DNA from 3 places in the Pseudomonas hygromyciniae genome. Region 1 is predicted to be linked to each of the others. Evidence: riboswitches for the same ligand, from Rfam matches in the RefSeq annotation. Region 1 holds a riboswitch; each other region holds the start of a gene.
The links. A riboswitch is a leader RNA that binds a small molecule or an ion and turns the genes downstream of it on or off. The one in region 1 is predicted to bind cobalamin.

Region 1 (10,018 bases):
CAGCGCGGTGGCGGCTTCACCCACTACTTCATCGGTAAGGATGCGCGGGAACTTGCCGGCCAGGTCCCAGGAGATAAAGAACGGCGTCCAGTCGATGTACTCGGCCAGGACCTTGAGGTCGATATTGTCCAGCACCTTGGCCCCGGTAAAGGTCGGCACTACCGGGGTGTAGGTGCTCCAGTCGAACTGTGGCTTCTTGGCGATGGCCGCCGCGTAGCTCAGGCGCTCGGTGCGGGCGCTGCGGTTGGACGTGCGCTCACGCACGTCGATGTATTCCAGGCGGGTCTTCTCGACAAACCCGGCCTTGAGTTCCTTGGACAGCAACTGAGTCGCCACGCCCACTGCGCGGGAGGCATCGGTGACGTAGATCACTGCGTCGTTGCTGTACTTGGGCTCGATCTTCACCGCCGTGTGCGCCTTGGAGGTGGTGGCGCCACCGATCATCAAGGGCAGGTGGAAATTCTGGCGCTGCATCTCGCGGGCCACGTGCACCATTTCATCCAGGGACGGCGTGATCAGCCCGGACAGGCCGATGATGTCGCACTTCTGTTCCTTGGCCACTTGCAGAATTTTCTCGGCCGGGACCATCACGCCCAGGTCGACAATGTCGTAGCCGTTGCAACCCAGAACCACGCCGACAATGTTCTTGCCGATGTCGTGCACGTCGCCCTTGACCGTGGCCATGAGGATCTTGCCCTTGGCTTCCGGCTTGTCGCCCTTTTCCAGTTCGATAAATGGAATCAAGTGGGCCACGGCCTGCTTCATCACCCGCGCGGATTTCACCACCTGGGGCAGGAACATTTTGCCGGCGCCGAACAGGTCGCCGACGATGTTCATGCCGGACATCAGCGGGCCTTCGATCACCTCGATCGGGCGTGCGAAGGACAGCCGCGATTCTTCGGTATCTTCAACGATATGGGTGGTGATGCCCTTGACCAGCGCGTGTTCCAGGCGCTTGTTGACGTCCCAGCCACGCCACTCCTCGGTCTCGGCTTCCTTGACGCTGCCATCGCCCTTGTACTTGTCGGCGATGGCGAGGAGGGCGTCGGTGCCTTCCGGGGTGCGGTTGAGCACCACGTCTTCGACGGCGTCACGCAGTTCGGCGGGAATCTGGTCGTAGATTTCCAACTGGCCGGCGTTGACGATGCCCATGGTCAAGCCGTTGCGGATCGCATACAGCAGGAACACCGAGTGGATCGCCTCGCGCACCGGGTTGTTGCCCCGGAACGAGAACGACACGTTGGACACGCCGCCGGAGGTCAGTGCGTACGGCAGCTCATCGCGGATGTAGGCGCAAGCGTTGATAAAGTCCACGGCATAGTTGTTGTGCTCTTCGATGCCGGTCGCCACGGCGAAGATGTTCGGGTCGAAGATGATGTCTTGCGGCGGGAAGCCCACTTCATTGACCAGAATGTCGTAGGAGCGCTTGCAGATCTCTTTTTTGCGCGCCTCGGTGTCGGCCTGGCCGGCTTCGTCGAACGCCATCACCACCACCGCCGCGCCGTAGCGCTTGCACAGTTTGGCGTGATGGATGAACTGCTCGACGCCTTCCTTCATGCTGATGGAGTTGACGATGCCCTTGCCCTGGATGCACTTGAGGCCGGCCTCGATCACTTCCCACTTGGAGGAGTCGATCATGATCGGTACCCGGGAGATATCCGGCTCGCCGGCAATCAGATTGAGGAAGGTCACCATGGCCTTCTTCGAATCGAGCATGCCCTCGTCCATGTTGATATCGATCACCTGGGCGCCGGCTTCCACCTGTTGCAGGGCGACTTCCAGGGCTTCGGTGTAGTTGTCTTCGCGAATCAGCCGGGCGAACTTGGCCGAGCCGGTAATGTTGGTACGCTCGCCGACGTTGACGAACAACGACTGGCGATCGATGGTGAACGGTTCCAGGCCCGACAGGCGGCAGGCCTTGGGGATGTCCGGGATCGGGCGCGGCGCATAGCCGGCCACGGCCTTGGCGATGGCCTCGATATGCCCAGGCGTGGTGCCGCAGCAGCCGCCGACGATATTGAGGAAACCGCTCTGGGCAAACTCTTCGATGACCTTGGCGGTTTGCGAGGGCAGTTCGTCGTACTCGCCGAATTCGTTGGGCAGGCCGGCGTTGGGGTGGGCAGACACGTAGGTGTCGGCCTTGTTCGACAGCTCTTCAAGGTACGGCCGCAACTCACTGGCGCCCAGGGCGCAGTTCAAACCCACGGAAATCGGCTTGGCGTGGGCGATGGAGTTCCAGAACGCCTCGGTGGTCTGGCCCGACAGGGTGCGCCCGGACGCGTCGGTGATGGTGCCGGAAATCATGATCGGCAGCTCGACGCCAAGCTCTTCATACACGCCCTGCACGGCGAAGATCGCCGCCTTGGCGTTGAGGGTGTCGAAGATGGTTTCGATGAGGATCATGTCCGCACCGCCTTCGATCAGGCCTTTGGTGGCCTCGGTGTAGTTCTCCACCAGTTCATCGAAGGTCACGTTGCGGTAGCCGGGGTTGTTCACGTCGGGCGACAGCGAGCAGGTGCGGCTGGTCGGGCCGAGCACGCCGGCGACAAAGCGCGGCTTGTCCGGGGTTTCCAGGGTCTTGGCGTCGGCGACCTTACGCGCCAGGCGCGCGCCTTCCAGGTTCAGCTCATAGGCCAGCGCCTCCATGCCGTAGTCGGCCTGGGACACCTGGGTGGCGTTGAAGGTGTTGGTTTCGAGGATATCGGCGCCGGCATCCAGGTACGCCTTCTCGATCCCGCCGATCACGTCCGGGCGAGTCAGGATCAGCAGGTCGTTGTTGCCCTTGACGTCGCTCGGCCAGTCGGCGAAGCGTTTGCCACGGTAGTCCTCTTCCTCCAGCTTGTAGCTCTGGATCATCGTGCCCATACCGCCATCGAGGATCAGGATGCGTTCCTTGAGGGCTTGCTGGAGGGCTTGCAGGCGAGTGCTACGATCGGACATGGGACTACTCTAATCAGGCATTACGGAGGGCGTGGATCATAGCAAACCTGTGCGCTTTTAGAGCATGCCAGGGTTTTGCATGAATATCGCTCATGTTGATGGGGTGCCGACATCGGTAGAATCGCAGCAATTTTTCAGCGCACGCATTGAATCGGGACCGGATACATGTCACTTCGCCTCATTACCAGCGCCGCCTTGGCGCTGGTCGCCTGTATCGCACAGGCCAACGGACCCGCCCCGGCGATTTCCTATACCCGCGACATTCAACCGATCTTCACCGAGAAATGCGTGGCTTGCCATGCCTGCTATGACTCTGCCTGCCAGCTCAACCTGGGCAGTGGCGAAGGCGCGGCACGCGGCGCAAGCAAAGCGCCGGTGTATGACGGCGAGCGCAGCCAGGCGGCGCAGCCGACCCGGTTGTTTTATGACGCCTTTGGCAAGGCCGCCTGGCAACGCCAGGGCTTTGCCTCGGTACTGGATGCCCAGGGCACCCAGGCTGCGATGATGGCGCGCATGCTGGAGCTGGGCCATAACACCCCCTTGGCACCCAATGCCAAGTTGCCCGATGACATTGTGCTGGGCCTGAACCGCCAGAACATGTGCCCGCTGCCGGGGGAGTTCGACGCCTACGCAGGCGCGCACCCCAAGGAAGGCATGCCCCTGGCCGTCACTGGGCTGACCGACCAGCAATACCAGACCCTGCAACGCTGGCTCGCGTCCGGCGCGCCGATTGATGAGCAAGGCCTGGCGCCCAATGCCCAGGAAGCCTTGCAGGTGCAGCAATGGGAAAACCTGCTGAACCAGCCCGGTGCCCGCGAAAGCCTGGTGGCGCGCTGGTTGTTCGAGCATTTGTTCCTTGCCCATATCTATTTCGAAGGCGGTGAGCCGGGGCATTACTTCCAATGGGTGCGCTCGCGTACGCCCAGCGGCCAGCCGATCGACCTGATCAACACCCGTCGCCCCAATGACGACCCGGGCACCCAGGTGTACTACCGCCTGTGGCCGGTACAAGGGGTGATCGTGCACAAGACCCACATTACCTACCCGTTCAGCGCGGCGAAGATGGCGCGGATCAAGTCGCTGTTCTATAGCGGCGACTGGCAGGTCACGGCGCTGCCGGGCTACGGCCCTGGCCGCCGGGCCAACCCGTTCGAAACCTTCGAGGCGATCCCGGCCAAGGCGCGTTACCAGTTCATGCTCGATAACGCTGAATACTTCGTACGTACCTTTATCCGCGGGCCAGTGTGCCGTGGGCAGATCGCCACGGACGTGATCCGCGACAACTTCTGGACCCTGTTCCAGGACCCGGACCACGACCTGTACATCACCGATGCGCGTTATCGCGGCCAGGCTACGCCGTTGCTGGCGATGCCGGGGCAGAACGATGATGTCGGCAGTGTGTTGAGCCTGTGGCTGGCCTATCGCGACAAGCGCAATGAATACGAGGCCCTGCGTCGCGATAACTACGCGCACTTGCCGGCGCCAGGTTGGTCCACCCTGTGGGCCGGTAACGACAATGCGTTGCTGAGCATTTTCCGCCATTTCGACAGCGCCTCGGTGACCAAGGGCCTGATTGGCGAGGTGCCGCAGACGATGTGGCTGTTCGATTTCCCGTTGCTTGAGCGCACCTATTACCAGTTGGCGGTCAATTTCGACGTGTTCGGCAATGTCTCGCACCAGGCCCAGACCCGCCTGTACTTTGACCTGATCCGCAATGGCGCCGAGCAGAACTTCCTGCGCCTGATGCCTGCAGACTCGCGGGATGGGTTCCTCGATGACTGGTACCAGAACAGCGGTAAGGTCAAGTTGTGGCTGGACTATGAAGCTATCGACAACGACAAGCCAACCGGCCTGAGGCTGGATGAGAAGGACCCCAAGCGCGACTTTGCCAACCAATTGCTCGCCCGTTATGGCGGTTTGAATGCCAGCCCCGACCCGATCAACCGCTGTATCAGCGCCTACTGCTCGCGCCCCGGTATCGATCCGCAACTGCGCGATGCCGAGCAGAGCCTCAGTCGCCTGGTTTCCAGACCGGCGGCCGGGTTGAAGGTGATCGAGCAACTGCCGGAAGCCACCTTGCTGCGTATCCAGACCCGCAGCGGCCAGCGCGAGGTCTACAGCCTGCTGCGCAACCGTGCCCACAGCAACGTGGCGTTCATGCTGGGCGAGGCCTATCGCTATCAGCCGGGCCTGGATACCTTGACGATCTACCCAGGTGTGCTCAGCAGCTACCCCAACTTCATCTTCAACGTGCCGGCCGAGGATGTACCAGAGTTCGTCGAAGACATGGAGTTGGCCAGGGATACCAAGCGCTTTGAGCGGATTGTCGAGCGCTGGGGCATTCGCCGCAGTCACCCGCAGTTCTGGGAGTACTTCCACGACATGTCGCAATACCTGCACGAAACCACGCCGGCGGAAGAGGGTGTGCTGGATATGAACCGCTACGAGAACCTGTAGATGTGGATTTGCCTGACAAAAATACTAGGACTTTGTGCCGTCGCGGCGATTGGCGTAAACTGCCGCCAAGCCTGTGAGGAGTTCCCATGACTGCCATAACCATTACCGACGCCGCCCACGATTATCTGGCCGATCTGCTATCTAAGCAGAACACCCCGGGCATCGGCATCCGCGTCTTCATTACCCAGCCTGGCACCCAGTACGCAGAGACGTGCATTGCCTACTGCAAGCCGGGGGAAGAGAAGCCTGAAGACACCGCCCTGGGGCTCAAGAGCTTCACCGCGTATATCGATGCCTTCAGCGAAGCCTTCCCTGACGACGCCGTGGTCGACTACGCCACGGACCGCATGGGGGGCCAACTGACCATCAAGGCGCCTAACGCCAAGGTGCCGAACGTCAATGCCGACAGCCCGGTCAACGAGCGCATCAATTACTACCTGCAAACCGAGATCAATCCGGGCCTGGCCAGCCATGGCGGGCAGGTCAGCCTGATCGACGTGGTGGATGACGGTATCGCCGTCCTCAAGTTCGGTGGCGGCTGCCAGGGCTGCGGCCAGGCTGACGTGACCTTGCGTGAAGGTATCGAGCGTACACTGCTGGAGCGGATTCCCGAGCTCAAGGGCGTACGTGACGTGACCGACCATACGCAGAAAGAAAACGCCTACTACTAAGGCGTTCGCTGCAAACAAAAACGGCGCCCGTGAGCGCCGTTTTTTATTGATTTAAATTAATGAGTTGCACGAGCTATCTAACAAAGAGAATCAACTGTGGGAGCTGGCTTGCCTGCGATGACGGTGCGCCAGGCGACTTATCTATCGACTGTTTCACCGCTATCGCAGCATCGGTATCTACACAACTTTGCCGCAACACCTAAATCCAGGCAGATAGCGCAGTTGTGGCAAGCCCGCTCGCCACGGAGGAGTTCGTCAGTTTCTGAAAGTTGTGTAGATACCTATGGCTATCGCAGGCAAGCCAGCTCCCACACAGTGTCTTGCGCGGTGTCAGGGCCGGTAGAGGTGGGCGTGGCCTGCACGATACAATGAGGATTCGCTAAAGCTGTCACTGGCCAACACCCGTCCCACCACAATCAGCGCGGTGCGCCTGAAACCCTTCGCCGCGACTTTTTCGACAATATCCGCCAAGGTGCCAATCGCCCAATCCTGATCCGGCCAAGTCGCCCGGTGCACCACGGCTATTGGGCAGTCTGCACCGTAATGGGGTAACAGTTCGCTGACGATCTTCTGCAGATGATTGACCCCCAAGTGCACCGCCATGGTCGTGCCATGGCTGGCCAGGCTGTCGAAGGCTTCACCCGCCGGCATCGTGGTTTTATCGGCATAGCGGGTCAGGATCACGCTTTGGGCGATATCCGGCAGGGTCAACTCGGTCTCCAGCAAGGCTGCACAAGCGGCCACCGCCGTGACGCCTGGAATGATCTGGAAGGCAATCCCCAACTCGCGCAAACGGCGGATTTGCTCGCCAATGGCCCCATACAGGCTCGGGTCGCCTGAATGTACCCGCGCCACGTCCTGGCCTTTTTCATGGGCGTCCTTGATCAGGTCAATGATCTGCTCCAGGTGCAATTCGGCGCTGTTGACCACTTTTTCAGCCTGATGGCCTTCGAGCACAGCGGCGGGTACCAGGGAGCCGGCATAGATAATCACCGGGCAACTGCGGATCAGCCGCTGGCCCTTGACGGTAATCAGTTCCGGATCGCCGGGGCCGGCGCCGATGAAGTAGACGGTCATGGGGACATTCCTGTGAAAAAGCGGGTGAGGCGGGCTGTAGATGAAGACCGCTCATGATCAGGGTGGGGGGATTATCGGGAATTCATCCGGCACACGCCAATGCAAAGGTGGCTTGCGGGCTCTTTTTGGCGCGGGATCAGCAGCCGGGCGGGGCGCTGGGCCAGGCGTTCGGCCAGCGCCAGGGCGGCGCTTTCGGCGATGCCGTAGCAGCCGGTGTGGGCAAAGGCGACAGCGGACCGGTGACTCAGTTGCGCCGCGTGGCTCGCCAGGTGCTCGGCACTGAAAAACTGTAGCGGTAAACCCAGGTCGGCTGCCAGCGCCAGTAATCCGGGCTCATTCTGCTTGCGGTCGATACTGGCCAGCGCGGTGATTTGGCGAGGGTTGATGCCCGCGCCAGCCAAGGCCGCATTGAACAGCGCCGATAACGCCTCGACGCTGCAACCGCTCTGGCAACCCAGGCCGACCACCAGGGTCGGCGTAGTGTTCATGCCGAGTACTGATCGTCGCGATTACGCCGGAACCACCAGGCGCTGATCAGGCCCAGGGCCAGCCAGAACGCGACGTTGGTCAACTGCGACGCGATCTTGAACTGCGCTTCCAGGGCTTCTGGGGCGAGCATCGAGTGCACTTGCGGTTGTGGTGCGCCGATCACATGGGGCACGGCCAGGATCGCGATGCCAAGGATCTTCAGCAGCCAGTTGCGGCCAAACACGATCAGCGCAATGCCGGCGGCGGTGGAGGCTGCGGTGCCGATCCACCAGACCTGCCGTTGCGCCAGGTCCGCCGCAGCGGTGCCGGGCAGTTCCGGGGGCAGGCCAAGGGTCGGCGCCAAGACAAAGGTCGCATAGCCGGCCAGGCCCCAGAGCAAGCCCTGGGCGGTGCGGGTCGGGGCACGCAGGGTGTAGAGGCCGGCGAGCATCAGCGCAAAACCTACGGCGACCACCAGGTTAGCGCCGGTGTTAGACAGCACGCGCTGCCAGCCATCTTCCGGCTCCCAGGCTTGGGCGTCGTGGCTGTGGGCCGCAGCGCCAGGCGCATGCTCATGCGCCTGGGTCGCGACCGGGGCGTTTTCGAAGGTTTCCGCCTGCAGAATCAGCGGCGCCACCCAGAAACTTTGCAGCAGGGTCAGTAACAGGGCGGCCAGCAGGCCGCTGAAACCTGCGGTTTGCGCAATTCGCTTGATCATGGCAGCAGGTCTCAATGGCACGGGAAGGCGGCGCTGTGGCGCGTATCGTGGGCGGCGTTGTGGACGGCCTCGATATGCGAAAATCCGGCGAAATACACCAGGCACGCGCCGAGGATCGACGCACCGATGGCGGCGGTCAGGCGTTGGCTCAGGGTGGCGGTGTGGCTGGCGGAGTGCGAGGTGCTGCTGATGATCGACATGGCGCGTCCCTTTCGAGTGTCAGGGTGGTACGAGCGCATGAAAACCCCGCGAGCCAGGCACGCAGGGTTCTGAACAGCGCCCGCCCACCGCGGGTTTGTTATCTGATTTTCGGGCCGGTCTCCGGGCTTGCGAGGGACACTGGGTCATAAAAGCATCGCCTTCCCATGCCGCTAGGCACAGTGGATCTGATACTTCGCTCGCTTACCGTTGCGGGGGCAGCACCGGACTGTCATGCAGGCATGGGTCACCGGTTTCCCGTTTCACCCTGTGAAGGGCACCTGAAACAAGATGTGTAGGAGAGCATGGCCAGGGTGATTCCGTCAATTGAGCGAGTGCACACGCGCAGAAAAGTGCTGAGTTCGATGCCCGGTTCATAAAAAAAATATGAACAGATATTCGTCTGTTGCCGAAATATAAAAAAATATCTTCTGAGCATATATGTAACTGCACCGGTTCTAGGCGCGATAGTTGGGTGGTGTCGCGCGCAAACGGTTTGCTAGCGTCGCTTCAAGAACTAATAGCGACAAGATCGACATTTCGACCCTGCTGAGCAAAGCCGGAATCGACAAACTGACGTTCGTCCGCAAACTGTCTGGCAAAGCGGGTGAGACCTTTCTGGACTACAACCGCAGCAAAAATCAGTCGACATTGGCCATCGACCTGACGGGGAAGGGGTGTTTCGACTTTTTCGTCAGAAGTCATGGCCCGATCAATCCGCCCGATCTCATCACCAAGGCTGCGGGCGCACAGCACTACACCTGACGAATTGAGATCCAGGGCAGTGAGCAAGGCCGCTGGTCGCGCGCCTTGCCCGTTGTACATGCACTGCGCGATCCGTTCTCCAACCCTATCCTGTCTGGTTTTATGGGGTTGGTATTCCCCTGCAAGGGATGTTTGCAGTTTCGTCAGGCCTATCGATTGCTGGTGGGACAGGTGCCTGGCTGATCAGGTTTTATCCTTAGGATACAAATCTGATTCTAGGCTTGTTAGGCAGCCTGTTGATCAGGGAGTCAAGGTTGGCATGATCGAACCTTTGGTCTTGCAATCCTCGCCCATCCCAAGTGAAACCAACTCCGATATCCAACTCGTTAAGCAGGCGAGAACGGTTGAGAAGTTCCTTGGCAACTGCTGACGCGTGTGTAGAAAAGGTTCGAGTGGTAGGCAGCAGGCCGGCGGCTTCTTTCAATTCATTGAAGTTAACGTACTTGTCACCGGCCCCTGCTGCGTACTCATTAAAATGGTTCTTCACCTCTTGGAGTAGACGCTTGTTGCTGTAGGACGAAGGAGAGCGCACTTGAGATGATGCCCTCGGTGTCGCACGCGTTGTGCGATTGCTGCCGCTGGTGTCATCCGTCCATTGGTTCTGGGCAGTGTCGGTTTTAGCGGGGATTTGCTGGTTGCGGTTGTCGCCCAGCGTGAGGGGCGGGGTGTAGATGCTATTGGGTTGAAGTATTGAAAGTGTCATGACAGATCCTCGAATGTATTG
Region 2 (10,018 bases), 880 kb from region 1:
CCTGATGCTGAAGGTGGATCTGGACCCTTTGGTGGACCGTTATGTGATGATCGATCCGCTGCGCTTCAAACAGGTGGTCTCCAATTTGTTGAGCAATGCCATCAAGTTTACTGCCAAGGGCCATGTGCATTTGTGCGCCAGAGGCTCGCCGGCAGTCGCCAATGGCTACGTGACCCTGCGGCTGGTGGTGGAAGACAGCGGGGTGGGGATCAGCGTCGAGGACCAGGCGCGGCTGTTCAATCCGTTTGTCCAGGGGCGCAATACCGACCAGTCGGCACGCAGTGGCTCTGGCCTGGGGCTGGTGATTAGTCGCAGCCTGTGTGAAATGATGGGCGGCCAACTGAAGTTGAGCAGCCGACTGGGGCAGGGGACCCGTGTAGAAGTCACGCTGCCACTGGCGGTGGCGTCCAGCACCTGCGCCTATCATGAGCCGGCTGCATTGGACGCGCCGCCCGCCCGCGCATTGAACATCCTGGTGGTGGATGACTACCCTGCCAACCGCCAATTGCTGACCCGGCAACTGAGCTTCCTGGGGCACCGCATCACTACCGCCACCGATGGTGTGGAAGGCCTGGAGCGCTGGCATGCCGAGCGTTTCGACGGGGTGATCACAGACTGCAATATGCCGCTGAAAAATGGCTATGACCTGGCACGGGAAATCCGTGCCGATGAGCGTGCCCGGGGATTGGCGCCGTGCCTGTTGCTGGGTTTCACCGCCAACGCCCAGCCCGAAGAAACGGAGCGTTGCCTGGCGGCAGGGATGGATGGTTGCCTGTTCAAGCCCACGGGGCTGGAGGACCTGCATGCGGCGCTTGCGCCACGTACCGCCATGCCGTCGGTCCAGGCCGGGGTTGAGGTTGGCGCGGTGCCTGGGGTGGATTTGAGTCGGTTGATGAAGTTGACCGGCTCTGACGTGGGCGCCATCAAGGAGTTGCTGGCACCGCTGCTCGAGAGCCTTGCCGCCGACCGCCCGCTATTGCAGGAACTGCCCAAAAAACACGACTACGCCCAGTTGCATGACCTGGCTCACCGCACCAAGGGCGGGGCGCGTCTGGTCTCGGCCCAGGCATTGGTCAGCCACTGTGAGGCGCTGGAAGCCGCCTGTGAACGGCGCGACCCTCAGGCATTGGCCGCTGCGGTGGCGAGCGTGCAGCAAGCCATTGACCAGTTGCATCAGGCCCTGACCGACTACTGCGATCATGCATAAATGTAGGATTTGGGAGAAATCCTACGAGTAGGGGGAACTCCGCTGATTTTGTAGTCCAATTATGTCTGGAACAGTAGCGCGCTCCTTCTTGCCACGAGCGCGACCTGCTCAGGGACTTGCCATGCCCACCAAAGCACTGACCATCCTGATCGCTGATGAACAGCACCTGCAACGGCTGCACATCGAAAAAATGCTCAACCAGTTGGGCTACTACCGGATCGTCCCGGTGCAGACTTTTGAGGAAGTGCTGATCCTCACCGACATCCCGGCCGAGCCCTTCGATGTGCTGATTATTCATGCGGGCCTGGCTGCCAGCGCGGGCAGAGCGTTGGCGCTGGCGCAGCAACAGCAGGTGCGCCATGTGCTGGTCTATGACGACCAGGACCTGAAGCCAACGTCCTCCCTGGCGCCCCTGGTTCTGGTGCGTTTGCCGGGATCGCCCGACAGCGTCACCCTGGAACACTTCATGGACATCATCGACCCGCCGTCGCCGGCCAGCGGCTTGCGGGTCTTGCCGTGGCTGCGGGAACTGGCGCGCAGCCCGGTGGTTTAGCTCAGTCCCATTGCGTAATACCTGCCTGCGGCCATCGTGGTTTGAAGGTGCGCCTGAGATCAAAAGCAGAGCCAGAGTGCGAAGCTGCATTCCCCTGTGGGAGCTGGCTTGCCTGCGATGCTGCGATGGCGGCAGGTCGGCTGTCAGGCCGCCTCGTTTTGCTTGTGAGCGCCCCTGCGAACCACAACAGCCCTCTCACCGCAGCGCGTCGAGTTGACGGGCCAGGTCCAGCACCACCTTTGCCGCTGCCGACATTGGGCACCAGGTGGGTAAACGGGATATCGAGCATGCGGTTTTCCCGCACGGCCCGCAGGCGCGACAGCACCGGGTCGCGGGTCAGCAACTGGCGTTTGCGGCTGGCCGGGGACCATACGGCATCGGCCAGCAGAATCACGTCCGGGTCGCTCATCAATAACGTCTCGCTGCTGACCGTGACCCGGTATTGATTGATCCCGGCTAACAGGTTACGAGCACCGGCCGCAGCCAGCAGGGCGGTGACGAAACCTTGCCGACCCTCGCTGTCCAGGCCGCTGACTTCACTGTCGAGGTAAAACACCGACAAGGGTTTTGCCGGCTTGGCCAGTGCCTGGGCGCTGGCCAGGTCGGCGTCCAAAGTGTCAATCAGTTCGCGGGCCCGCTGCGGTTTGTGCAGCAGGTTGCCCAGGGTCAGCAGGTCGGTGCGAATGTGCCCGAAGTAGTCCAGGGAGCGCCCGGCACAGGCCGACTCCAGCAGATACGAGCCCACACCATTGCCGGCCAGCCCGGTACGCGAGGTGATGCCGTTGCCAAAGGCCGTGGCAAAACCGCCCACCACCAAATCCGGGCGTTGCCCATATAGCACCTCGCTGGCTGGGTAGCGCGGGGCAATGACCGGTACACCCAAGTACTTACCCTGCTGATGCGCGGCGCCGTTGTCATCCAGGTACGCCACACCCACCAGTGCCGGGCCGGCGCCCAGGGCCAGCAGCATATCGGCGGCGTGCTGGTTCAGGGCGACGATGCGCGACGGCGGCGTATGGGGCAGTTGCCAATCCTGCTGGCAATTGCGATAGCCGTCCGCCAGGGCCGACGCACTGCACAGCAGGGCGATGGCCAACCCTCCCAGGCGTTTCATGGGCGCTCCCGGATCAACAGTTCTTCGACCACTTCACCGCCCACCAGATGCACATCCACCAGGCGCACGGCATCGGCCTTGCTGTGTATCCCATACCAGCAGCGCTCCGGGTAGACCGTGAGCACCGGCCCCAGGTTGCACGGGAACTGGCAATGGGTGCGCGTCAGCAATACGCCGCCGGGCACTTCGATGCGCTGGTGCTCCAAGAGACGTCGGCGCAGGGTTTTCCATAGCTGCAAGGCGCCCCGCTGGGTGCAGCGCGGGCCAGTACACAGCAGCACATGGCGGGCATGCTCAGGGATATGGGACCAGTCGGGGTGGGTGTCCACCCCGTCGATTTGGCTGATTTCAGTCATCAGAAGCGATACGTGTAACGCACCTCAGAGGTGAACGGTCGGCCCAGGTTGTCGACATTGCTGGAGCGGCTGGTGACGTAGTCTCGGTCGAACAGGTTTTCTACCAGCAGGCTTACGCGGTGCTGGTGGGCGTTGTCGAGGTAGCGATAGGCGTCGGCGTCCACCACCGAATAGTGGCCGTATTCGACTCTTTTCGAGCTGATCACATCGTGGATATAGCGGATGGCCGCGCCGGCGCCCCACAGGCGATTCTGTGATTCGAACCCCACCCGCGAGCGGGCGAAGAAGCTCGGCACATCATTGATGGTCACCCCGGCACGCGACTCGGTCAGGTTGCGGGTCATGTCCGCCTGCAGGCTCCACTGCTCGTTGAGCGCCCACTTGGCATCGGCTTCGAAGCCGCGCACCTGGATCTGGCCCTGGCCGTTGACCCACTGGATAGCGTCCAGGGTAATCAAGTCGGTGATCTTGCGCTTGAACAGGGTCACGCTGGCGCTGAACTCGCGGTCGGCCAGCAGGCCCTTGTAGTCCAGGCCCAGCTCGGCGTTGCGGCTTTTCTCCGGCTTGAGGTTGCGGTTGCCGAGCTCGTCGCCGGGTTCGTTGACGAACAGTTGCTCGGCATTGGGCAGCTTGTAGGCCGTACCGTACTGGCCGCGCAGGGCCCAGTTGGCGTTGAGGTCGTAGAGCGAGGTGAGCATGCCGACTGTGGCGCTGTCGCCGCCGCTCATGGTTTCGTGGCGCACGCCAAGGCTCGGGTGCCAGTCGGGCAGGGCGTCGATCTGCGGGCGCAACTGGGTGTACAAGGCGTGGGCTTCGGCCTTGTTGTTATCGATGACCAGCACGTCGTCCTGGCCCTTGAACCACTGGTTGTCGGAACCGAACACCAGCACATGGCCGCCCGCAAGCTCGGCCTTGCCTTCGGCCTGCACGCCCCAGTCGGTAAAGCCCCAGTAGTCGTTGTGATTGCGCACCACGGTGCCGCCGTTGGCGGTGTTGTTGATCCGTGAGTAGCGGGTATCCCAGTCGTTGATATGGCCCTTGACGAAGTAGCTCAGCCGCTCGTTGATGCTCTGTTCGAAGGTCGCCGTGGCAATTTGCTGCACGCGGTCGTTGGTGGTCTTGCGGTTGTGGGTGGCGCGGGCGAAGTCCAGGTTGGCGTCGGTGTACTGGTAAAACAGCTCCAGGCGCGAGTCATCGCCCAAGGACTGGATGGCCTTGGCGCCGAGTGTGGTGACTTCGTAGGAGCGTTTCTTGTCAGTGACGTTGCTCATGTCGCGGTTGCGAAACGGCTGGTAGCCCTCGGACACGTTATGGCTGACATAGGCCAGCAAGCCCAGGTCGCCCAGGCCATTGCTGAAAATTCGCTCGGCCCGGGCGTCGCCGGTGGTACCGCCAAAGGTATCGACGCCCAGGTTGGTTTCGCCGGATACGTCGCGCGTCTGCGGGCTGCGGGTGACGATGTTGATGACCCCCGCCACGGCCTGGGTGCCGAACAGCAGGCTCTGGCCGCCCTTGAGCACTTCGATGCGTTCCACGGCGTTGGCCGGCAAGGTATCCAGGTACAGGCCACCGTACAGGCGGTTGTTCAGGCGTACGCCGTCGAGCAGGATCAGGGTGTCGTCATTGCGCCCGCCCAACAGGGAATAGGTGCCGTAGTCGAACGGGCCGTTTTTCGGGGCCACGTAGAAACCGGGGATGAACATCTGCATCGCCCGCGTGATATCGGCACTGGGGCCGGCGCGTTCGATCTGTTCGCGGGTGACGATCTCGACTTTGCTGCCGTATTGGGCCATGTCGGCGACGGTGGTGGATTCCACCGACGGCGCGGAAACGGTCTGTGCCTTGAGTTCCAGGGCGCTATTGTCAGCGAGTAGCAGGGGACTGAACAGACAACCCAACAGCAAGGTTGGGCCAGAAGTGACGCCGCGTTGAAAAATCATAGTCTTCTCGAAAAGTATCTTCGCAGAAGCACGCAGGAGAAGGTATCGAGCACACGCCAATACCGGCCCATGCCCGCCCACCGCAGGATTTTGCCAAACAGAAATTCCAGGCCGGTCTCCGGGCTCTCGCGTATCGAACCCTTCACCTTCCCATGGCGTTCTAGCCACAGTGGTGTGTCGAAGGGGTCACGCGAATACCGTTGCGGGGGCAGCACCGGACTTGCTCGATCGAGCGTACCGGTTTCCCGTTTCACCCCATGCACGGCGGCATGAGGCACCTGAAACAGGGCGGCATCTGAACATTCCAGCAACCGTTGGTCAACTTCTCTAGTGGTCGAACCGGTGGGTCTGGATCGTTGTAATATGTTTGCTTCGCTTGATCACCAGAGCCGCACGTCCATGCAGAGCACCCGATTGACGCTGATTTGCCATGGTGCGACACGTGCGCAAAAGCGTGGGCATTTCGCCCTTGATGAAGCCTTGGAAACGCCGCCGTCGCCCTTGAGTCTGGCCGCACGTTTCAAAAAAGCGCCACGCCTGTTGTGCGGGCCTGAGACCAGGACCCGGCAAACGGCGACGCTGTTCGGTGAGCACGCGACGATTGATGACGGGTTGCGCGATATGGATGTCGGTCATTGGCGCGGCCTGGATATCAATGACATCGACCGCGACGAACTGACGACCTGGCTCACCGACAGCGCCAGCGCGCCTCATTGTGGCGAGTCAGTGCTGCAGTTGTGCGAGCGCGTCAGCCAGTGGCTGGAAAACCTCACAGCGCAGCCCGGCCATGTGCTGGCGGTGACGCACCCATCGGTGATTCGTGCCGCTTTGCTTCATGTCATGCAAGCACCCATCGCTATGTTTTACCTGATTGATGTGGAGCCGCTGTCGTCCACCGAACTGCACTTCAACAACGTCTGGCGTCTGCGCCTGGAAACGCACAAGACCTGATCGGCGCGAACATGGCAAAATCCCGGCCCCGCACAGAGAACACCCCCATGAAAAAAATCCTGATCATCGGCATTGGCGCCGGCAACCCCGACTACATCACGATGCAGGCGGTGAAAGCGCTTAACCGCACCGACGTGTTTTTCCTGATGGACAAGGGCCAGAGCAAGGACAAGCTGATCGACCTGCGCCGGGAAATCTGCCAGACCTATATCGACGCCGGGCATGCCTACCGCTTTGTCGAAGCCGACTGCCCCGAGCGTGTGCGCGGCGAGATCGACTACACCACGGCGGTGCAGGATCTGAACCGCGACAAGCAGCAGACGTTCGAGCGGATGATCAACGAACACATGGCCGACGGTGAAGTGGGCGCTTTCCTGGCTTGGGGCGATCCGGCGTTGTACGACAGCACGATCCGTATCCTGCAGGCGATCCTGGCCAGTGGCAGCTGCGTGTTTGAGTTCGAGGTCATCCCCGGGATCACCAGCGTCCAGGTTCTGGCGGCCCAGCATAAGGTGCCATTGAACCGCATCGGCCGCTCCATCGAGATCACCACCGGGCGCCGGCTGGCGGCGGGGCAGGCCAGTGATGCCGATACGCTGGTGGTGATGCTGGATGCCGAGGACTCTTACCGGAGCGCGGATCAGCAGATGGACATCTACTGGGGCGCTTACCTGGGTACGCCGGATGAAATCCTGATCAGCGGCAAGGTGGCCGAAGTGGCCGGGGAAATCGAGCGCGTGCGCAAGGCGGCGCGCGAGGCCAATGGCTGGATCATGGATACTTACCTGCTGCGCAAGCCTTAGGCGTTCTGGCTGTTGGAATGCAATCAAAAAAATGTGGGAGCGGGCTTGCTCGCGAAAGCGGCGGATCAGTCAGTCGATGTATTGACTGACACACCGCTTTCGCGAGCAAGCCCGCTCCCACATTGGATGTTTGTTGTTTGACCTGGCGGGGTTATTTGCCGCTGGTGATCTGCCTTACCAGCAACTCATGCCCCTTCACATCGTCCGCCCGGGAAATGGCCTGGATCACCAGCAACCGGTTGCCAGAGCCGGCGAGGAAGGTCGAGTTCAAGGTCTTGCCGCCGCCCATTTTGGCGGTGCCATCGACCTGGCGCAGGCCCACGCCCTTGATCAGCAGTTTCTTCTGCGCCAGTTTTTTGTAGTCCGGCAGGCTGGTGCCTACGTCCTTTAGGAAACCTTCAACCGCGCTATCAAGAAACTGCGGTTCGTTGTCCTGCAGGTCGATGCCGTCATTGCGCAAGGTCTGGGCCACCACCACCACGCTTTTTGTCGCCTGGTTGATATACATCGTGCCGTTGGCGCCAGCGGTGCCCTGGGCTTGTGCGCCTGGGGGCAAGGCGTCGGCGACATAGCCTTTGGGCAGGGTGAACGTGAACTTGCCGTCCAGGGTCGAGACGATCTGGAAGTCATCCGGCGGCGCTGCGGCCGGCTTGGCGGCCGCGAACAGCGGGCTGGCGCCCAGGCTGACGGTCAGCGCCAGGGCCAGGCGGGCGGCGGTTTTGCTGAGGCTGAGCATGAGGTCTTCCAATGGGTGAACGAAATTGCGGCATATTCTGTCAGAAAATTCGCAATTTCGTTCAGGTCCATCCTCAGACCTTCCCGGACTCTTCCTCAAGGCGGTCCATTTCAAACAAACGGGCCAGTTCGGCACGGGATTCCTGGGCCGACTGCATCACCTTGGCTGCATCGTCATACACCGCGTGCTGGGCGGTCAGCAGTTGCAGGTCGTGATGCTTGAAGCGGTTGATCCGCGCATCGGCCTGGGCCTCGCTCAGGCCCAGGCCGACCAAGGTGCGGCGGCTCATTTCCAGGCTGGAGTAGAAAGTTTCGCGCACCGGTGACGCGTCCAGGTCCACCAGACGATGCACGTGCTGGCGGTTACGGGCACGGGCGATGATTTTCATGTGCGGGTAGAGGTTGCGCACCAGCTCGGCGGTCTTGATGTTGATTTCCGGGTCATCCATGGCGATGACCACGTACTCGGCCTGGTCGACCTTCGCGGCATGCAGGATTTCCGGGCGCTGGGGATCACCGTAAAACACCGGCATGCCGCCGAAACTGCGGGTCAGCTCGATGGTTTCCACCGAGGTGTCGAGGGCGATAAACGAGATGTTCTGGGCCCGCAGGATCCGCGCCACGATCTGGCCCATACGGCCCATGCCCGCGATCACCACCCGGGGCGCGTCGCTCTCGATGGCGCGGTACTCTTCTGGCACTTCCACCGGTTTGGTCTTGGGTCGAAACAGCTTGGGGCACAGCAGCAACAGCAGCGGGGTGAGGGCCATCGACAGGGTGATGGTCAGCACTAACACGTCGTACAGGTGCGGAGCGAACAGGCCCTGGTCGCGGCCGATCTTGAACACCACGAAGGCAAACTCACCACCGGCCGCCAGCACCACACCCAGGCGCACTGCGCTCTCGCGGTTGAGTTCGCCGACCATCTGCCCGACCGCGTACAGCAGCGGCAACTTGATAGCGATCAGCAGCAGGGTCAGCCCCAGCACCACAAAGGGCGTGCTTAACAACAGGCCGATATTGGCGCCCATGCCCACGCTGATAAAGAACAGCCCCAGCAACAGGCCTTTGAACGGCTCGATTTGTGATTCCAGCTCGTGGCGGTATTCGGAGTCGGCCAGCAGCAGGCCGGCGAGGAACGCGCCGAGGGCCATGGACACCCCCACCAGTTCCATCAGCCAGGCCGTGCCGATCACCACCAGCAGCGCGGTGGCGGTGGATACTTCGCGAAGGCCGGTCTTGGCGACGATGCGAAACACCGGGCGCAGCAAGTAGCGACCGCCGATGATCACCACGGCGATGCTGCCCAATACCTGCAAACCGTGGTTCAGGTCCTGGGCGGCGGTGGTGGTGTGGTCGCTGCCGGCCAGCAGCGGCACCATGGCAATCAGTGGGATCGCCGCGATGTCCTGGAACAGCAGGATCGCAAAGGCCAGGCGTCCGTGGGGGCTGTTCAGCTCCTTGCGTTCGGCCAGGCTTTGCAGGCCGAAGGCAGTGGAGGACAGCGCCAGCCCCAGACCCAGCACAATCGCGCTGTTCCATGACTGGCCAAATGCCCAGAGCGCCACTGCGCCCATCACCATGGCGGTCAACAACACTTGCGCCAGGCCTACGCCAAACACCGCCTTGCGCATCACCCACAGGCGTTTGGGCGACAGTTCCAGGCCAATGATGAACAGCAACAACACCACGCCCAGCTCGGAGAACTGCGCGACGCTTTGCGGGTTGCCCACCAGGCCCAGTACCGAAGGGCCGATGATCACACCGGCGAACAGATAGCCCAGCACCGCCCCCAATTGCAGGCGCTTGGCCAGGGGGACGGTCAGTACGGCGGCCAACAGGAACACCACGGCCGCTTGTAACAGGTTGCCTTCATGGGGCATCGCTTACTCCAGGATCTTTGAGGCGAATCGATAGGGCGCTATTAGAACGCGGTTTGGCGATTTTGAATCTGAATTTTTACTAAACCATGGCCAGCGGGTGGCTCGGTCATCAGTAGGTTGCTGTCGACAGCCATCCACGCTGTTACTATCGCCCTCCGCCGTCACCAAGAGCCAGCGCCTCATGCAACATCAGTGGGATGAAATGCACCGCACCCGCAAGCCCTCGTTCGTGCTGTGCGGCGAGCCCCAGGGGCAGGTGCTCAATCTCTATGTCCATGGTTATTCCGCGTTTTTCAACCAGCAACAGTTGGCCAGTTTCCAGGCGCAACTGGCGGGGATCGAAGGCTCGACCAACCTGATGCTGTTCTGGCCGGCCGGGCATTTCCTGGAAAACCTGTTCGCCCCCTTCAAGGACATCATTGCCTCGATGCTCGGCGGCGGCACCCTGGGCGCGGCGACCGTGGGCCTGGGCAAGG
Region 3 (10,018 bases), 1.5 Mb from region 1:
GCTTTGCGCAGCCGGCCACCATGTTCAAGCATAGAATTGCGCCCCCGCGCACAGGATCAACACCCACAACCACACGCCGCGCTGCACCAGTTGCCAGCCACGCTCGATGGAATCGGCATCGGCCGGTGGTCCTTCGCCGAGGACCGGACGCTGGTGCAGCTCACCGTGATAAATCGCCGCACCGCCCAACTCGACGCCCAGGGCGCCAGCACCGGCGGCCATCACCGGGCCGGCATTCGGGCTGTCCCAGGTCGGGCCCTGTCGGCGCCAGCATTTGAGCGCCAGGCGCGTTTTGCCGAGCACGGCGTAGGTCAACGCCACCAGGCGCGCGGGAATGTAATTAAGCAGATCGTCAATTTTCGCCGCCGCCCAGCCGAAGCGTTCAAAGCGTTCGTTGCGATAGCCCCACATGGCATCCAGGGTATTGCTCAGGCGGTACAGCACCACGCCCGGCACCCCGGCCACGACAAACCAGAACAGCGCGGCGAACACCGCGTCGCTGCCGTTTTCCAGCACCGACTCGGTGGCGGCGCGCGCCACTTCAGTGCTGTCCAATTCGCTGGTCTGGCGGCTGACCAGGTAACTGACGCGCGTGCGTGCCTCGTCCAGATCCCCACTGCGCAGGGCCTGGGCCACCGGCAACACGTGCTCACCCAGGCTGCGCATGCCCAGGGCCAGGTACAACGCGAGGATCTCGATCACCCAGCCAACGTAAGGCGCCCAGGACAAGGCCGTGGCCAGCAAGGTCAGCGGTATCACGGTGATAAACCATGCGCTCACGCCATGGCTGCGCCAGCCGCGACCTGCGGAGTTGAAACGCTGCTCGATGCGCTCGGCAAAATTGCCGAACGCCACCAGCGGATGCCAGCGCCTGGGCTCGCCCAGCAGCGCATCCAGCGCCACTGCAGCGACACTCAGCAAGGCCACACTCATTGATTCACTCCCCAATAGTTCTCATACAGCATGTCACTCAGCGGACGCGGTTCGGTCCAGCCTTCGAGTTGCAACATCGGTGCCGGGTAGAACGCCGTCACCGGGCCCAGGCACAGTACGGCCAGCGGCTTGGCGCCGGGCGGCAGGCCCAGCAGGTCGGCCAGGTCCTGGGGTTCGAACAACGACACCCAGCCCATGCCCAGGCCTTCGGCGCGGGAGGCCAGCCACAGATTCTGGATCGCGCAGGACAGCGAGGCCAGGTCCATTTCCGGCAACGTGCGCCGCCCGAAAATATGCCGCTCACGATCATCCATCAACGCCGCCACCAACACCTCGGCGCAGTCGTTGATGCCTTCGACCTTGAGCTTCATAAAGTCGTCCGAACGCTCGCCAAGGGCAGCCGCGGTGCGTAGGCGTTCTGCTTCCACCAACTGCTGGATCTGCCCACGCAGGTTGCGGTCGCTGATACGGATAAAGCGCCACGGCTGCATCAGGCCGACGCTGGGGGCCTGGTGAGCGGCTTGCAGCAGGCGATGCAAGAGCTCGGGGGCGACAGTGCCGCCACTGAAGTGGCGCATATCACGGCGTTCGGCGATGGCGCGGTAGATGGCCTGGCGTTCGGCTGCGGGGAAGGCGTTGTCGGTCATGACCCTATCGCGGGCAAGCCCGCTCCTACATTTGCAATGCAATCCCCTGTGGGCGCTGGCTTGCCGGCGATAGCGGCGTCCCGCTCAGGCGCAAAAAGCGCGGCCACCGCAACCGGGTTCGACGGGAAATAAAAGTGCACATAGGAGGCCGTCATCCGCCCCTGGCGATACACCGCCTCGGCGCCGCGCCCACCATTGGGGCTCAGGCCTCGGGCAATCGGCTGCCATTGCGTGCTGGTCAGGGAGTGATGATAGGTATGGCCGCGCAGCACGCCTTCCGGCAATTCCACCGTTTGCAGGGCCAGGGCCGCCAGGCGTTTCTGCATGACCGCATCGCCTTGCAACAGCCCCAGCAGTTCGGCGCGAGTGCCCTCGACATCGGTCAATGAGTCGAGCAAATAGAGCATGCCGCCACATTCGGCCAACAACGGCTTACCTGCGCCGTGGTGGGCGCGGATCGCCTGCAGCATCGCGGTGTTTTGCGACAACGCCTGATGATGCAGCTCCGGGTAGCCACCGGGCAGATAGAGGCTGTCGGCGTCGGGCAACACGCGGTCATGGATCGGCGAGAAGAAATGCAATTGGGCGCCCATCGCCCGCAGCAAGTCGAGGCTCGCACCATAGGTGAAGGCAAAGGCTTCATCCCGGGCCACGGCAATCCGCACGCCGGCCAGCAGTGGCTCGGCCGAGATCACCTCGGGCGCGGCGAACTCCACCGGCGGTGGCAGCGCTACCTCGCAACTGCCGGCCAGGGCTTCGGCGGCCGCATCCAGGCGCAGGTCCAGGTCATTCAACTCGCTGGCCTGCACCAGGCCCAGGTGGCGGCTCGGCAGTTCGATCCCGGTTTCCCGGGACAGCGCGCCGTACCAGCGCAGGCCTTCGGTCAGGCTGCCTTCGAGCAATTGCGCGTGGCGCACGGTCCCGACGCGGTTGGCCAAGACCCCGGCGAACGGCAGGTCCGCCTGGTAACGCGCCAGCCCCAGCGCCAGGGCGCCAAAGGTCTGGGCCATGGCGGTGCCGTCGATCACCGCCAGTACCGGCACGCCAAAGTGGCGCGCCAGGTCGGCGCTGGAGGGGGGTGCCGTCGAAAAGGCCCATCACGCCCTCGATCAGGATCAGGTCCGCCTCCCCCGCTGCTTCCCACAGCAAACGGCGACTTTCCTGCTCGCCCACCATCCACATGTCCAATTGATAGACCGGCGCGCCGCTGGCGCGCTCATGGATCATCGGGTCAAGAAAGTCCGGGCCGCATTTGAACACCCGGACCTTGCGCCCTAGGTTGCGGTGCAAACGGGCCAGGGCGGCGGTGACGGTAGTCTTGCCCTGGCCTGACGCCGGCGCGGCGATCAGCACGGCAGGGCAATGGCGCGGCTGGTTCAAAGTTCGATGCCTTTCTGTGCCTTGATACCGGCCTGGAACGCGTGCTTGAGCATGCCCATTTCGGTGACGGTGTCGGCCATTTCAATCAGCTCTGGCTTGGCGCCGCGACCGGTGACCAGCACGTGCTGCATCGGTGGCCGGGCTTGCAGGTCGCTCAACACCTGGTCCAGGTCGAGATAACCGTGCTTGAGCGCAATGTTCAGCTCATCCAGCACCACCAGGCCGATGGACGGATCCTGCAACATTTCCCGGGAGACTTTCCAGGCCGCTTCGGCGGCGGCGATATCGCGCTGGCGGTCCTGGGTTTCCCAGGTAAAGCCCTCGCCCATCACGTGGAACCGTACCTGTTCGGGGAAGCGGCGGAAGAACAACTCTTCACCGGTACTGTTGCGCCCCTTGATGAACTGCACCACGCCACATTGCATACCGTGGCCCATGGCGCGGGCGAGCATGCCGAAGGCCGAGCTGCTTTTGCCTTTGCCATTGCCGGTCAATACCAGCAGCAAACCGCATTCATTCGGTGAATTGGCAATGCGCTCGTCAATCACCGCTTTTTTGCGCAGCATGCGCGCCAGGTGGCGTTCGTCACGATCAGGGGAATCAGTCATGGCAGCTCTCCGTTGGGGCTGGACAAAAACGGCGGGCAGGAAAAGACAATCTCTATGAAGCCAAGCATCGCCCACCGTGATGCTGTTGGATGAATCAGGCCGGTCTCCGGGCTCATGAGTGGCGCCCTGTTGACCAGGGCGGGCCGACGATGCGCCTTCCCATATCGCACGCGATACAGTGGCAAAAGCAGCGTCTTGACTCATTTACCGTTGCGGGGGCAGCGCCGGGATCGTGGCCGCACTGTAGAAAAGTGCGCGCACTCACCGGCTTCCCTGTTTCACTCGGTCGACGCGTACGTCACAGAGCACCTGAAACAAGCGGCGAAGGTTAGTGGGTTGGGGGTACAGCGTCAATTAAAGCCGGCCACGCACTTGAACCATCGCCACGCACCGTACCTCTATGACTACAGGCATTGAGGAGAAAAACATGCACAAGACCCGACTCGCCGTACTGATCATGGCCGCAGGCGCACTCGCCGCCTGCGGGGAAAGCTCAACCTTGCAGGTCTCCGACGGCACCGGGCCCTCGCCCAAGTTGCCGGAACCGAACAAAACCCTGATCCCCACCGTCAACATCGCCCCCGCCATTGGCTGGCCCGATGGCGCCAAGCCCCAGGCCGCCGCCGGTACCCAGGTCGGCGCCTTCGCCGAAGGCCTGGACCACCCGCGCTGGCTGTATGTATTGCCCAATGGCGACGTGCTGGTGGCCGAGACCAACGCGCCGCCCAAGCCGGATGACTCCAAGGGCATTCGCGGCTGGGTCATGGAAAAGGTCATGGGCCGCGCCGGCGCAGGTGTGCCCAGCCCGAACCGCATCACCCTGTTGCGCGATGCCGACCATGATGGCGTGGCGGAAACCCGTACGGTCTTCCTGGAGAACCTCAACTCGCCGTTTGGCATGACCCTGGTGGGCAACGATCTGTATGTGGCCGATTCGGACAAGCTGCTGCGCTTCCCCTATCAACCGGGGGAAACCGCGATCAAGGCGCCAGGCACCAAGGTCATCGACCTGCCGGGCGGCCCGCTGAACCACCACTGGACGAAAAACGTGGTGGCCAGCAAGGATGGCAGCAAGTTGTATGTGAGCGTGGGCTCTAACAGCAACGTCGGCGAAAACGGCTTGGAAGCCGAACAGGGCCGCGCTGCGATCTGGGAAGTCGATCGGGCCAGCGGCAAACAGCGGATTTTTGCCTCCGGGCTGCGCAATCCCAATGGCATGGCCTGGGAGCCGCAAAGCGGCAAGCTGTGGACGGCGGTCAACGAGCGCGATGAAATCGGCAGCGATCTGGTGCCGGACTACATCACCTCGGTCAAGGATGGCGGCTTCTATGGCTGGCCGTTCAGTTACTACGGCCAACATGTGGATGTACGGGTCACGCCGCAGGACCCGGACCTGGTAGCCAAGGCCATTGCGCCAGACTACGCCGTCGGGCCACACACTGCGTCCCTAGGACTGACCTTCGCTGAAGGTAATACGCTGCCGGCACAATTTAGCCATGGCGCGTTTATCGGCCAGCATGGTTCGTGGAATCGCAAGCCGCACAGTGGCTACAAGGTGATCTTTGTGCCATTTGAGGGGGGCAAGCCGAAGGGGCAACCGGTGGATGTGCTGACCGGCTTTCTCAACAGTGATGAGAAAGCCATGGGCCGGCCGGTGGGTGTGGTGATCGATCAGCAGGGCGGGTTGTTGGTGGCGGATGATGTGGGGGAATAAGGTGTGGCGGGTGTCGGCTGCTAAATAGCAGGACTCGACAACACCACAAAACCAATGTGGGAGCGGGCTTGCTCGCGAAAGCGGTGGATCAGTCAGTACATCTGTTACTGATTCACCGCTTTCGCGAGCAAGCCCGCTCCCACATTTTTGATCGGTGCAGGTCTTAAGGGTTACGCGCCAGATGCTCGGCCGGCAACACGCGCTTGGCGCTCAGGTAGGCATTCTGCCAATAGGCCTTGGACAGGGTATCAAGCTTCACCGTACCGCCGGTTTGTGGCGCATGGACGAAGCGCCCTTCACCCACATAGATCCCGGCATGGCTAACCTGGGAGCCACCGCCCGTGGCGAAAAACAGCAGGTCGCCGGTTTGCAGCGCATCTTCACGCACGTCCTGGGCACGCATCACGATCAACTCGCGGGTGGTGCGCGGCAGCGAGATGCCAGCGGCATCGCGGTAGACAAAACCAATCAGGCCGCTGCAATCAAACCCCGAGTCCGGCGTGTTGCCGCCCCAGCGGTAAGGCGTGCCGACCAGGCCCAAGGCGCGAAACAGCACATCTTCGGCAACCGGCGAAAAGTTCTGGGTGGTGTAGTTGAATACCGGCTTGGGCTTGACGGCCACAGGCGCAGGTGAAGGACGGCTGGCGCAGGCACTGAGCAGCGCGGCGCAAACAAGAAGAATTAGGCGGGCCGAGGTCGACATGGGCAGAACAATCCTGATCTGGATGCGGCTTTCGCTGCCGAACGCTGAAAACTAGACCGCGCAAGCAAGCTCGCGCGGTCTGGTTCGCAACAATATCTCAGGATTCTAGCGCTTACGCGTCAAACTTCAAGTATCACTTTAAGTTTACTTGCGGGCGGTAACGCTAGTGGGGGCCATCGCCAGTGCGCGCTTGGCTTCGATGAAGGTCTTGCTCCAGTAGCTGTCGCCCAACTTATCAACCCGTACCCCACCGCTACGGCGGCTGCTGGAGTGGATGAACTGGTCATCGCCCAAGTAAATACCGGCGTGGCTGACACGCCCACGGCCATTGGTACTGAAGAAAAGCAGATCACCGGGCTTGAGGTTGTTTCGTGCGACCAACGGTGCATCCACGTTGATCATTTCGCGGGTGGAGCGCGGCAGGTTCATGCCGGCTTCTTCACGAAACAGATAGCCGATAAAGCCACTGCAGTCGAAGCCGGCTTCAGAGGTACCACCGAAACGGTAGCGGGTACCGATCAGGGACATGCCACGTTCGAGGATGCTGTCGGCCAGCAGCGGCAACTGATAAGGCTTGCTGTCGGCGAACTGGGCCAGTTCTTTTTCGGTCGCTACCTCTTCTTCATAAACAGAAGAAGACTGTGCTGCGACGAATTTGGCTTGATGCTGTTGTTGCGGCTTTTGCTGCTCAACCACCTGCTGGGGGTGGGTGGCGCAACCAAACAACAGGGTTACGAGTGCGAGAGGCACGAGGGGTGCGAAGCGATTTAGCATGGGCACGACCGTGGCTGATATGTAAAGAAGCCGAGACTATGCCTTCTATGACATCGATTTGCAAATTCAATCGTGATCTATGTGACTTCTTGTTTGACCTATGTCATCTAAGCCCTTAAACCCCATTTAGACCCTTTTGCGTGGCCAGAGCGGCCCAAACGCAGGTTTTCTGGCGCCTGGAATTTGCCAAGAGCCACGGTTTCAAAGGGCTGGCTACCAGCCGAGGGTTTCTTTGAGGAAGGGGATGGTGAGCTTGCGCTGGGCTTGCAAGGAGGCCTGGTCGAGCTGTTCGAGCAGGTCGAACAATGCGCTCATGCTGCGGGTGCCACGGGTGAGGATGAAATGCCCGACTTCATCGGTCAGGTGCAGACCACGGCGCGAGGCACGCAGCTGCAAGGCGCGCAATTTGTCTTCATCGGACAATGGGCGCATCTGGAAGATCAGCGCCAGGGTCAGTCGTGACTTGAGGTCAGCCAGCTTGACCGGCAATTCCCGAGGCGAGGTAGACGCAGCAATCAGCAGGCGCCGGCCACTGTCGCGCAGGCGGTTGAACAAATGGAACAGTGCTTCTTCCCAATCCGCCCTGCCAGCGACCGCTTGCAGATCATCCAGGCAAACCAATTCGTATTGCTCGAGGTTGTCGAGGATGCCGATGCCACGGTCCAGCAGTTCAGCCAACGGCAGGTACACCGCCGGCTCACCCATCTGCTCAAAGCGCAGGCAGGCTGCCTGCAACAGGTGGGTACGCCCCACGCCGTCCTTGCCCCAGAGGTAGATCAGGCTTTCCGTCCACCCGGCGTCGGCTTCGCAGAGCCGCTCGACATAGCCGAGTGCAGCGGCATTGGCGCCTGGGTAGTAATTGATGAAGGTAGCGTCGTCACGCAGACGCACACCTAGGGGCAGCTGAATCGGTTTCATGCTGACTGAACGGCTCCAATCGAACCGTTAGTGGCCTCTGTGAAAAGTTTGCAAAGTTTATACCCGTGACGCCGGGCGCACAATGCAACAGACCACAAGCAAAATCAAAGGTTTGCGTTAACTCATTGGATTTTTTGGAGATTGTTTGACGCGATGGCTAAATGCCAAGCCCTAGAGGCAACAAACCCGGCCTTGAGCCGGGTTTGTGATCAGCCTTACAACTGAGGATCATCGGCGCCCGTATAGACGTCCGAATCCTTGTACACATCATGCACATGGCGCACCAGCACCATGATCACCGCCGCCACCGGCAGCGCCAGCAGGATGCCGGTAAAGCCGAACAACTCGCCGCCCGCCAGGATCGCAAAGATCACGGCCACCGGATGCAGGCCGATACGATCGCCCACCAGCAACGGCGTCAACACCATGCCTTCCAGCGCCTGGCCGACCATGAACACCGCGACAATCCCCAGCATCGGGTACAAGTCGCCGCCAAACTGGAACAGACCAGCCACCAGCGCCGCGCCAATCCCGATGACAAAACCCATGTACGGCACAATCGCCGCCAGGCCAGCAATGATGCCGATCAGCAGGCCCAGCTCCAGGCCAATCGCCATTAGCCCGCCAGCGTAGATGATCCCCAACGCCACCATCACCAACAACTGCCCGCGAACGAAAGCACCCAGCACCTCATGGCACTCCCCCGCCAGAGACACAATGCGCTCCTCACGATCACGAGGCAGCAGGCTGCGGATCTTGGCGATCATGATGTCCCAGTCACGCAGCAAGTAGAACGCCACCACCGGGATCAACACCAGGTTGGTCAGCCAGCCGATCAATGCCAGGCTGGAGGCCGTGGCCTGACTGAGGATGACCCCGACGATATCGGTGGTCTGCCCCATATGCTCGCTGATCGCGGCCTTGACCTTGTCGAATTTCCAGAAGCCATCGGCCAGGCCCAGCTTGGACTGCGCCCAGGGCATGGCCGTGTGTTGCAGCCAGTCGAGCATCTGCGGTGCCAGTTCATACAGGCGGATCATCTGCTTGGCCAGCATCGGCACCAACACCAGCAGCAGCGCCATGACGATCAGGGTAAACAGCGCAAATACCGCCACCACCCCCCAGGTTCGCGACAAGCCGGCCTTTTCCAGGCGATCCACCACCGGATCGAACAGATAGGCCAACAGCAAGGCGACCAGGAACGGCGTCAGGATCGAATGCAGCAAGAACACAAAGACGCACAGCAGAACAATCCCGCCAAGCCACACCCAACGACGCGTATCCGCCATAAACCACTCCATCTGTCAGTTGCTTCTATATAAGGAAGAACATTTACCAACGAAAACGCAGTTGCGGCTCAGGCTCGAGCGGTGGCACTGGCGCAGGTGAAGCCCCTTCGGCCACCGGCGGCTGCACAGGCTGCGGCGCAAGCGCCTCACCGGCGGGCACTTCCTGCAGCTTGGCCAGGCTCAACTGGCTGCGCAGTTGTTCGCTGCTGCCGTTGACCCGATAGACGATCCGATCACCCTCCACCCGCTGCAACTGCGCGCCAAAAGGTTCCAGCAGATGACCGAGGGCGGCGTAGCGCTCCAGGGTCATGCCTTGTACTTGCAGCAACTGCTCGCTGGACACCCCGGCTTTTACCGCAAAACGGGGAGCAAGGCGCTCACTGACCGCCAGCAACACGGCATCAGCCAAGGCAGCCGTGTCGGCGCCCTGTACGCTGCCCTGCTCGGCTTTGTCACCCAGCCACAGGCGCCATTTGGCTTGCCATTGGCCCGCCTCTTCACGGGCGTGCACCGCCAGCAGGGCATCGGCGCCATAACGTTCGGAGGCAGAACGCAGGGGCGCGGGATCTGCACTTTCAAGATTAGGCGCGGTGGCAACGATCTGCTCATCGAGGTCGCCCAGTGGCAGGCGCAACGGCAAGCCGCGATGCTGGGCGGCACGGCGCAGGGGCTCGGCCGCCGACTGGCCATCACCCACCAGGCTGCTGCCTTCAGTGGAATCGCTCAGCCACCAGCCAAGGATCGACGGCCTATTGTTGCCCCACAACGCCAGACCGGCGTCGCGCAGGGCGCGGTCGGTGCTGACCGGGTCGAAATCCACTTGCAGGCTTTCGGGTGGGCCCGCGTCGTAACCGTACTGGCTGATGATCTGTTGCGGATCCTTGCGGATCGCTGCCAGGCCAGGGCCCTCGGCGGCCTTGGCGTCGCCGGTCAGGCGGATCACCAGGGTCTGCAGGGCACGCTGGGTGGCTTGTTCGCGCTCTTGCGGCGCCTGGCTGCTGACAGGCTCCAGTACTTGATAGAGGCCATTGAGGGTTTCGGCATGACTCGCC

Region 2: it holds a riboswitch for cobalamin, as region 1 does, so the genes downstream of both, JTY93_RS10035 (TonB-dependent receptor plug domain-containing protein) here and JTY93_RS13855 (CbtB domain-containing protein) in region 1, are expected to answer to the same signal.
Region 3: it holds a riboswitch for cobalamin, as region 1 does, so the genes downstream of both, cobO (cob(I)yrinic acid a,c-diamide adenosyltransferase) here and JTY93_RS13855 (CbtB domain-containing protein) in region 1, are expected to answer to the same signal.

Annotation. Positions count from the first base shown of each region.
Region 1 covers NZ_CP070506.1:3,171,882-3,181,899, reverse strand. Annotated here, with positions in the region: gene metH (methionine synthase) at 1-2,940, opposite strand, end outside; gene JTY93_RS13880 (fatty acid cis/trans isomerase) at 3,106-5,397, shown strand; gene nfuA (Fe-S biogenesis protein NfuA) at 5,484-6,068, shown strand; gene cobM (precorrin-4 C(11)-methyltransferase) at 6,399-7,145, opposite strand; partial or broken gene JTY93_RS13865 (cobalamin biosynthesis protein) at 7,228-7,633, opposite strand; gene JTY93_RS13860 (CbtA family protein) at 7,630-8,331, opposite strand; gene JTY93_RS13855 (CbtB domain-containing protein) at 8,343-8,531, opposite strand; cobalamin riboswitch at 8,627-8,829, opposite strand; gene JTY93_RS13850 (M10 family metallopeptidase C-terminal domain-containing protein) at 9,001-9,294, shown strand; gene JTY93_RS13845 (hypothetical protein) at 9,491-9,997, opposite strand.
Region 2 covers NZ_CP070506.1:2,289,655-2,299,672, forward strand. Annotated here, with positions in the region: gene JTY93_RS10015 (transporter substrate-binding domain-containing protein) at 1-1,207, shown strand, start outside; gene JTY93_RS10020 (chemotaxis protein CheY) at 1,329-1,760, shown strand; partial or broken gene JTY93_RS10025 (ABC transporter substrate-binding protein) at 1,956-2,874, opposite strand; gene JTY93_RS10030 ((2Fe-2S) ferredoxin domain-containing protein) at 2,871-3,230, opposite strand; gene JTY93_RS10035 (TonB-dependent receptor plug domain-containing protein) at 3,230-5,170, opposite strand; cobalamin riboswitch at 5,263-5,467, opposite strand; gene JTY93_RS10040 (histidine phosphatase family protein) at 5,570-6,121, shown strand; gene cobF (precorrin-6A synthase (deacetylating)) at 6,169-6,924, shown strand; gene JTY93_RS10050 (DcrB/PsbP domain-containing protein) at 7,076-7,660, opposite strand; gene JTY93_RS10055 (monovalent cation:proton antiporter-2 (CPA2) family protein) at 7,734-9,542, opposite strand; partial or broken gene JTY93_RS10060 (DUF726 domain-containing protein) at 9,724-10,018, shown strand, end outside.
Region 3 covers NZ_CP070506.1:1,653,509-1,663,526, reverse strand. Annotated here, with positions in the region: gene cobD (threonine-phosphate decarboxylase CobD) at 1-32, opposite strand, end outside; gene cbiB (adenosylcobinamide-phosphate synthase CbiB) at 25-933, opposite strand; gene bluB (5,6-dimethylbenzimidazole synthase) at 930-1,580, opposite strand; partial or broken gene JTY93_RS07295 (cobyrinic acid a,c-diamide synthase CobB) at 1,577-2,960, opposite strand; gene cobO (cob(I)yrinic acid a,c-diamide adenosyltransferase) at 2,957-3,568, opposite strand; cobalamin riboswitch at 3,649-3,896, opposite strand; partial or broken gene JTY93_RS07285 (PQQ-dependent sugar dehydrogenase) at 3,996-5,310, shown strand; gene JTY93_RS07280 (C40 family peptidase) at 5,446-5,985, opposite strand; gene JTY93_RS07275 (C40 family peptidase) at 6,130-6,759, opposite strand; gene hda (DnaA regulatory inactivator Hda) at 6,973-7,677, opposite strand; gene JTY93_RS07265 (AI-2E family transporter) at 7,893-8,966, opposite strand; gene JTY93_RS07260 (DUF2066 domain-containing protein) at 9,010-10,018, opposite strand, start outside.